2 regions of the Isoptericola sp. b408 genome follow, and region 2 is predicted to be linked to the other one. Evidence: riboswitches for the same ligand, from Rfam matches in the RefSeq annotation. Region 2 holds a riboswitch; the other holds the start of a gene.
The links. A riboswitch is a leader RNA that binds a small molecule or an ion and turns the genes downstream of it on or off. The one in region 2 is predicted to bind S-adenosylmethionine.

Region 1: linked by a shared signal. The riboswitch ahead of Q6347_RS02965 (aminotransferase class V-fold PLP-dependent enzyme) and the one ahead of Q6347_RS01945 (hypothetical protein) in region 2 are both predicted to bind S-adenosylmethionine.

Annotation. Positions count from the first base shown of each region.
Region 1 is NZ_JAUQYQ010000001.1:649,439-653,844, reverse strand. Features, by position in the region: gene Q6347_RS02970 (amidase) at 1-1,397, shown strand, start outside; gene Q6347_RS02965 (aminotransferase class V-fold PLP-dependent enzyme) at 1,404-2,828, opposite strand; SAM riboswitch class IV at 2,860-2,975, opposite strand; gene Q6347_RS02960 (rhodanese-like domain-containing protein) at 3,272-3,727, shown strand; gene Q6347_RS02955 (O-succinylhomoserine sulfhydrylase) at 3,724-4,406, shown strand, end outside.
Region 2 is NZ_JAUQYQ010000001.1:408,546-412,951, forward strand. Features, by position in the region: gene Q6347_RS01930 (sensor histidine kinase) at 1-484, opposite strand, end outside; gene Q6347_RS01935 (DUF4352 domain-containing protein) at 812-1,561, shown strand; gene Q6347_RS01940 (PepSY domain-containing protein) at 1,596-2,288, opposite strand; SAM riboswitch class IV at 2,367-2,485, shown strand; gene Q6347_RS01945 (hypothetical protein) at 2,554-2,850, shown strand; gene Q6347_RS01950 (nuclease-related domain-containing DEAD/DEAH box helicase) at 2,913-4,406, shown strand, end outside.

The sequences.
Region 1 (4,406 bases), 240 kb from region 2:
CCGGTGAGCTGACCCCGGGCGAGGTGACCGACCACTTCCTGGCCCGGATCGCGGCACGCAACGACGAGCTGGGCGCGTTCGCCCGCGTCACCCCCGAGAGGGCTCGGGAGCGCGCGACGCAGCTGGGTCCGCCGTCGGGGCCCCTGTGGGGGATGCCGACCGCCGACAAGGACCTGTGGAACCGGGCGGGAGTGCCGACCGGCTTCGGCACGCGCGCCATGGAGGGCTTCGTGCCCGAGGAGTCCGACGACGTGGTCCTGGACCTCGACGCCGCCGGGATCGTCAGCCTGGGCAAGACCGCGACGCCCGAGCTGGGGTTTCCCGCCTACACCGAGCCGCTGGCGGGGCCGGTGGCACGCAACCCGTGGGACCTCGCGCGCGGCGCCGGCGGCTCCAGCGGCGGGGCGGCGGTCGCGGTGGCCGCGGGCCTGCTGCCCTTCGCCCCGGGGTCCGACGGCGGGGGGTCCGTGCGGATCCCGGCCGCCGCCTGCGGCGTCGTGGGTCTCAAACCCTCGCGCGGCCTGCTGCCCGCGGGGTCCGGGATCGAGGCCCTCGGCGGCCTCGTGGTCAACGGACCGATCGCCCGGACGACGGCGGACACGGCGCTGCTGCTCGAGGGGATGCTGCGCCGCACCCCGGACGGCCACGTCGACCACCGGTTCACGCTGCGCACCCCGGCCGCGCACGCGGGGTCATACCTCGCGGCCGCGCTGCGCGGCGAGGTCCCCGGGCGGGACGACGACGGCGACCGGTTCCGGGTGGGGGTCACCACCTGGAACGCCTGGGACGACTACTACGACGTCACCGTGGCGCCGGAGGCACGGGCGGCCCTCGACGCGGGCGTCCGGGCGCTGGCGGGTCTCGGGCACGGCGTCGAGGAGCACACCTGGGACCCGGTCCCGGAGTACGGCGACGCCTTCCGCAGCCTGTGGATGGGCGGCGCGTCGGCGGTACCGATCGACGACGACGCGGTGCTGGACCAGCTCGAGCCGCTGACGGCATGGCTGATCCGCCGCGGCCGGCAGGTGCCGGCCCGCGAGCTCGCCGAGGCCCTGGCGACGCTGACCCGGTTCGAGCGGACCCTCATCGCCGGGATGGGCGACCTGGACGCCGTCGTCACTCCCGCCCTGGCGATGACGCCGCGGCCGATCGGCTGGTTCGACGCCGCCGACCCGGACCACAACTTCGCCCAGCAGTGCCAGTACACGCCGTTCACGTCGTGGCTCAACGTGGCCGGGCTGCCCGCGATCACCGTGCCGACGCACTGGACGGCGGAAGGGCTGCCCATGGGGGTGCAGATCATCGGCCGTCCCGGCGGCGAGGTCACGCTGCTGGCGCTCGCCGCCCAGCTCGAGGACGTGCTGCGCTGGCCGGAGAGGCACCCGCCCGTCTGGTGAGGCCGGTCAGTCGGGGACGCAGGCGAACGCCTCGTCACCGCCGGGGCCGGCCGTGGCGAGCAGGCCGTCCAGCCCGGACCCCTCGGGCACCGGACGCGGGTCGTCCACGACGACCCACAACCCGTCGACGACGGCGTAGTCGGCCCGCGGCCCGTCGGCGACGAGCGCGGCCACGGCGGCCACGAGCCGCTCGACCTCCTCGCCCGCCGTGCCGGCGCCGACGGACGCGCGGACGGCCCCGGCGCGGTACCCGAGCCGGGTGAGCAACGGGTGCGCGCAGAAGCGACCGTCCCGCACGCCGATGCCGTGCTCGGCGGACAGGTAGGCGGCGACGTGACCCGGCTCGTAGCCGGACACCGTGAACGTCACGACGCCGACCGTGTCGGGGGCGTCGGGCCACAGCCGGATGACCTCGACGCCGTCGATCGCCTCCAGCCCGTCGACCAGCCGGGCCCGCAGCGCGTCCTCGTGCTCGCGCAGGGCCACGGTGTCGACGGCGGCGAGCGTCTCGCAGGCGGCGGCGAGCGCCACCGCACCGAGCACGTTCGGCGAGCCGGCCTCGTGGCGGGCCGGGCCGTCGTGCCAGTCCGTCCCGTCCACGCGCACGCTGCGCACCGCGCCGCCGCCGGCGAGGTAGGGCGTGCCGGCGTCCAGCCAGTCGCGGCGGCCGACCAGGGCGCCGGCACCGAACGGCGCGTAGGCCTTGTGGCCGGAGAAGGCGACGTAGTCGACCCCGGTCTGCGCCAGCGAGAAGCGGCGGTGCGGCACGAGCTGGGCGCCGTCCAGCACCACCCGGGCGCCGGCGCCGTGCGCGGCGGCGACGACGTCGGCGACCGGCAACGTCTCGCCGGTGACGTTGGAGGCCCCGGTGACGGCCAGCAGGGCGTAACCGCGCCCCGCGGACGCCCCGGCGGCGAGCTCGTCCCGGACCGCCGCCAGCGTGGCGGCGACCGTGCCGCGACCGGTGAGGACCGTGGCGTCGGTCGCGCGCTGCCACGGCAGGAGGTTCGCGTGGTGCTCGACGTCGAGGACGAGCACCCGGCCCGGGCTCCCGTCGGCAGCGGGGACGCACCCGGCCAGCAGGTTGAGCGCGTCGGTGGTGTGGCGCACCAGCAGGGTGAGGTCGTCCGGGCGGGCACCGACGAACTCGCCGATGGTGGCGCGGGCGGACTCGTACAGCGTGGTGGAGACCTGGGAGAGGTAACCGGCACCGCGGTGCACGGAGGCGTAGAGCGGCAGGGTGCGGGTGACGCGGTCGCCCACGGCCTGCAGCGCGGGCGCCGAGGCGGCGACGTCGAGGTTGGCGTACGGCACTCGCCGTCCGTCGACCAGCGGGGCGGGGGTGTCGTGCCCGAGGACGGGCAGCACCGGCGTCAGCACGTCGACCCGGTCGGCCTGCGGACAGGCGGGGCTCTCGGCGATCGTGGTCATGGCGTCCTCCTCGGTGTCCCGGGGAGCCGTCTCCCCGCGCTTGCCCGACGCCGGTCGGCGCCGTGCCTGGTCGTCACCCGGGGCACCCCGCCGCGAGGGGAGGGTTGCCGGCCAGCGAGCCGGGGCTTGGCGCTGGCGCTCTTGACCTGGTGCCAGGTTCACGGATCGACGCCGGGGTGTCAACAGATGGTCAGATGGTCTCGCGATGTGGTCGTCTCGCGGTCGAGCAGGCCCGGGGCGCGGTGTGGCGTCCACCAAGCGAGACCGACGTCCCGCTTCATGGACGCCGTCGCGTACGATCGCAGGGACCATCCCGAGCGGCCGAGTGACGTGGCACGTCGACGCCGCAGCAACCCCGCGGGACCGGCCGCCGTCGTCGACCGCGACGAGCGAGCCCGGGACCGGGCGCGGGTGCTACCGCCACGACCGATGGGAGGAGTGCCGTGACCGCACCGATCGAACCCCGACCCGCGCAGGGCTACGCCGGCGACCTGACCCCGCAGCAGGCGTGGGACCTGCTCGCCGCCGAACCCGGCGCCGTCCTGGTCGACGTCCGCACCGAAGGCGAGTGGCGCACGATCGGGGTGCCCGACGTCGCCTCGCTGGACAAGGCCACCGTCTTCACGCAGTGGGTCACCGGCGACGGCCGACCCAATCCGGGATTCCTCGCCGAGCTCGAGGCCGCCGGCGTGCCCACCGACCAGCCCGTGGTGTTCCTGTGCCGCTCCGGGCAGCGCTCCATCGGCGCCGCCCGCCTGGCGACGTCGGCGGGCTACGGCCCCGCCTACAACGTGCTCGAGGGTTTCGAGGGGCCGGTGGGCCCGTTCGGCGCCCGCGACCAGGCCGGGTGGAAGGTCCGCGAGCTGCCGCACACCGCCTACGCCGAGCCGACCCGGTGACCCGCACCGAGATCCCCACCGGTCCCGGCCCGAACCCCGAGCCGTACGGCGGCGCCGGCCACGCGCCCCTGCCCCCGACCGCACGTCCCGCCACCCTCGCGGTCCGCGGCGGCCACCGCCGCTCGGACTTCTCCGAGACGTCCGAGGCGATGTTCCTCACCCAGGGCTACACCTACGACTCCGCCGCCGACGCCGAGGCAGCGTTCGCCGGCGACCACTCCCGGTTCGTGTACTCCCGGTACGGCAACCCGACGGTGCGCACCTTCGAGGAACGCCTGCGCCTCATCGAGGGGGCCGAGGCCTGCTACGCCACCGCCACCGGGATGTCCGCGGTGTTCACCACGCTGGCCGCCCTGGTGCGCAGCGGGTCGCGGATCGTCTCGGCCCGTGCCCTGTTCGGCTCCACGAACGTCATCTACGACGAGATCCTCGCCAAGTGGGACGTGCAGGTCGACCTGGTCGACGGGCACGTGACGTCGCAGTGGGAGGAGGCCCTGGCCACCCCCGCCGACGTCGTCTTCTTCGAGACACCGTCGAACCCCATGCAGGAGCTCGTCGACGTGCGGCGCGTGTGCGAGCTCGCCCACGCCGCGGGTGCCGTCGTCGTGGTCGACAACGTGTTCGCCACCCCGGTCCTGCAACGGCCGCTCGAGCTGGGCGCCGACATCGTCGTCTACTC
Region 2 (4,406 bases):
CGTCCGGGGCCGTGGAGAAGATGACGTTCTCGCCCTCGCGAGACCCGTCACGCCAGAACGCCGAGACCAGCGCGAGTGCCGTCGCCCCGGTGCAGATCAGGCTGCGCCGCAGGTCGGTGCGTGCCACCACCCACGGCAGCGCGAGCAGCGGGGCCACCGCACCGAGCGGGCTCACGATCCCGACCGCGGCGGTGGCGAGGCAGACCGCGACCGGATACGCGGCTCTCCACCACACGGCCGCCGCCACGCCGGACGCGACGACGATCCACAGGAGGAACAGGGCGCTCTGCGTGGTCGCGGCCACGGCGGGTGAGTCCATGGCTGCACCGGTCACGGCGCAGAACCAGGTGACGGTGACGGCGCCGATCGAACCCCAGGTGCTCCAGGGCCGACGACGGCGTCCGGGCTGCCAGGGGGCGGCGACCGTCGTCGGGTACGAGGCGACGGCGTACGGACCGTGCTGCTGGTACGGATGCGGCGCCACGCCGGGGTACGGGGCCGGGGACGGCGGCACGGAGTACGGGCCGGGAGGCGCGGCGGCGTACGGGTCGCCGGGGCCTCCGGAGCCGTGTTCGCCGAAGGACCCGGATGCCGGCCCGTGGGTCGGTTCGGCGGGACTCGACGACGGCGGGTACATGCTCGGCAGCGTACGGCCCGCCACCGACGCCGGGCGTCACCCGATCGGGTCGGCCGGGAGGCCCGAGGGTCCCCCGATGGGGTCGCCGGGTCCGACCGCCCGGGGGATCCGTGCGGGGACCGTCCGGACCGAGGATCGATCTCGTTCGATCACCGGCCCGACGAAGGAGCGATCATGTCCGACCAGCAGCAGCACCCCGAGTGGTCCCCGCAGCCTGCGCAGCAGCCCGTCCCTCCGCAGCAGTCCCCCGCGCAGCCCGGGGCGGACGCGCCCCGGAAGAGCTGGTTCGCCCGTCACAAGGTCCTGACGGGCCTCGGCGTGCTGGTCGGCCTCGCGATCGTCGGCAGTGCCGTCAGTGGTGGCGGTGAGGAGGATCCGGCGGTTGCCGGCACGACGGCCGAGGTTTCCTCCGAGGACAGCGGCACCCAGGAGGACGCCCCCGCGGAGGACCAGGAGACGACGGACGGTGTTGACGACGCCGCGGGCGACGAGTCGGGTGCCGAGGAGCAGGCCGACGCGGACGCGAAGCCGGCGGGAATCGGGGACCCGGTCCGGGACGGCAAGTTCGAGTTCACGGTGACCGAGCTCGAGCGCGGCGTCGAGAAGATCGGCAACGAGTACCTGAACACCGAGGCCCAGGGGAAGTTCGTGCTCGTCCACATGTCGGTGGAGAACATCGGCGACGAGGCGCAGTACTTCGACGGCAGCTCGCAGAAGCTCGTCGACACCGAGGGCCGCACCCACTCGGCGGACTCCGAGGCGGCGATCTACCTCGACGACTCGAACAGCTTCCTCAACGAGATCAACCCCGGCAACACCGTGGACGGCATCGTCGTCTTCGACATGCCAAAGGACGCCAAGCCCGCGACGTTGGAGCTCCACGACTCGGCCTTCTCCGGCGGTGTCGAGGTCTCGGTGAAGTGACGCCGGCCGTGGTGGCCACTGGCGATGACGGCCCTCAGTCGTCACGCCAGACGGCGCCGGTGGTGACGTCGACGCGGTAGTCCACGTCGTCGTCGCCCAGGCGCACGGACACCTTCCACAGAGCGGTGCCGTCGTCCTCCTCGAGCTCGGCCTCGTCCAGGATGCCGCCGGACGCCTCGACGACGCGCACGATCGCCTGGCTGAGGCTGACCCGTGCGCTGCCGAGGGCCGCGCGGTCGTCGTCGTCGAGATCGTCGCGCTTCGTGTCCGTCGGAGCGACGCCGGTGGTGTCCGCCTCCGCCTTCACCTTCAGCCGATCGTCGCCCTGGGCGAGCTCCAGCTTCCACTCCGCGCCGTCCCCGTTGCCCTCGACCGCGAAGGCGCCCGCTCCGAAGCTCGTCTCCATCGCGGCGATCGTCTGCAAAGCGCGCTCGGTACGGGGGTCGAACGTCGGGCGCTCGGGTTCGGTGGGCGTGGGGGTGCCCGACGGCGTCGGGGACGGTTCCGCTGACGGCTCGGGCGACGGGGTGCTCGGTGTGGGGGAGGCCGCCGACGTGGTCGGTGTGGATGCCGCGGGTGCGGCGTCGTCCGGTGCGGGTGCCTGTACGGAGGAGCAGGCCGCGAGGGTGAGAGCGGCCGCGAGGGTGAGAGCGGCCGCGACGGCGACCGCGGTGGCGGGTACCGGCCGTCGGGCTGCCGGGGTGCGGGGCGCAGGGCTGGGCGGCATGCGGGCCATTGTGGCGAAGACTCGCCGGAGCGGGACAGGGTTGCGGTCCGCCTGGGATGTCCGGTACACATCGGTGCAGGTCAACGAGTGATCGGCGACACGTCCTCCGCGTGCCGGTCCGGCAACCGCGCTCCTCGCGCACGGTGCCCCAGGAGGAAGACCGGCCCCGCGCTGATCGGTGTGGGGAAGTGCGGGGTCGTCGATGGCCTCCGGGGCACAGGTGTGTCTCGGGCCATCGGCCGGCTCCTGGGACGAAGGAGGAGCGATGCATCCCGAGCTCGACGAGCGGATCCTGGCCCGGCTGCCGTGGCTGATCCACGACAAGCACCGCGGCAGCTACCACCTGATGATGCTGGGCTGCGCGGTCCGTGACCTGGACGGCCGCGGGCTGCGCTCGGTGGACCGGCACCGCCTGACGTCGTGGCGCTCCGGCCTGCGGGAGCTGAACGCCGTCGTCCAGTACGACCCGAAGACACCCGACGGGTTCTCTCTGGTCCCCCGCCTGGAAGGCGACGGTGACCTGACGCGCCCACCGATGCGCGGCGAGGGTGAAATCAGGTGACTCGGCGAACCAGTCCTTGGCCGGTGCGTGACCGGGGGCGTCCCGTCGGGTACGAAAGGGACATGCCGCGCACCTACCCCCCGACACCCGACTTCCCGGACGACGGCGGCGCGGAACGGGCGGTCTGGGAGGCGCTCCGCGAGCAGCTCCCGGACGAGGCCGTCGTCTGCCACGGGGTGCACCTGCAGGAGGGCGACCAGGAGTACGAGATCGACCTGCTCGTCGCCTGGCCCGGTGTCGGGGTCGCGGCGATCGAGGTCAAGGGCGGGCACATCGAGCGTGCCGACGGCGCCTGGTACCAGGGCAGCGGGCCGGCACGGCACCGCATCGACCCGGTCGCGCAGGTCCAGGGCTCCCGGCACGCTCTGCAGGCGCTGCTGCAGGAGCGGGGCGAGCTCGCCTCGAGGGCGCGCACGGCGCACCTCGTGGCGTTCCCGCACCGGTACGTCTCCGGCGGGTGGGACTCCCTCGACCTGCCGCGGGACATGCTGATCGGGCGGGACGACCTCGAGCGGTCCGGTGGGGTCGCCGAGCACGTCAAGCACGCCGTCGAGCGTCATGGGCAGGGGTACGAGCCGCTGGACCACGCGGCGGTGGACGGCCTGGTCGACCTCATCGCGGGCGGGTTCCCCAGCCAGTCGGAGCACCTGACCCGTGCTGTGGAGCACGAGACACGGCTGGAGCAGATGACCCGCGACCAGGTGCGCATCCTCGACGCGCTGTCGCAGGTGCGGCGCATGCGGGTGCTCGGGGGCGCGGGCTCCGGCAAGACCTACCTGGCGCTGGAGCAGGCCCGACGGCGGACCCGCGCGGGTGAGCGGGTGGCGCTGCTCTGCTACTCCCGCGGCCTGGGGCGGTACTTCCAGCGGATCACCGCGATGTGGCCGCGTCGCGAGCGGCCTGCGTACGTCGGGCTGTTCCACGACCTGCCGGTGTCCTGGGGCGCCGCCGGTGGGCGCGACGACGACCCGGACTACTGGGAGCGGCACCTGCCGCTCGAGCTGGGGCGGCTCGCCGGCGAGCGCGCGCCGGAGGAGCTGTTCGACGCCGTCGTCGTCGACGAGGCGCAGGACTTCGGCGACCTGTGGTGGCCCTCGCTGCTGCGTTGCCTGCGGGACGCCGAGTGCGGCGGCGTGTACGCGTTCCTCGACGACGCCCAGCGGGTCTTCCCGCGGGACGGGCGGGTGCCGCTGGAGCTGACGCCCGTGACGCTGGACGAGAACCTGCGGTCCACGAAGCAGATCGCGCAGGTCTTCGGATCGCTGTCCCCGGCCGTCGTGAAGCCGCGCGGGCTCGACGGGCCCCCGGTGCGGCTCGTCGACGTGCCGGCCGACGAGGCGCTGGACGCTGCCGACGACGCCGTCGAGGCGCTGCTCGACGAGGGGTGGGATCCCGGTGACGTCGTGCTGCTCGCGACGGGGCGGCGTCATCCCGAGCAGGTCAACGAGGTGGAGCTCGGCGGGCACGCCGCCTACTGGGACGCGTTCTTCGCGCAGCAGGACGTGTTCTACGGGCACGTGCTCGGCTTCAAGGGGCTCGAGCGGCCCGTGGTCGTG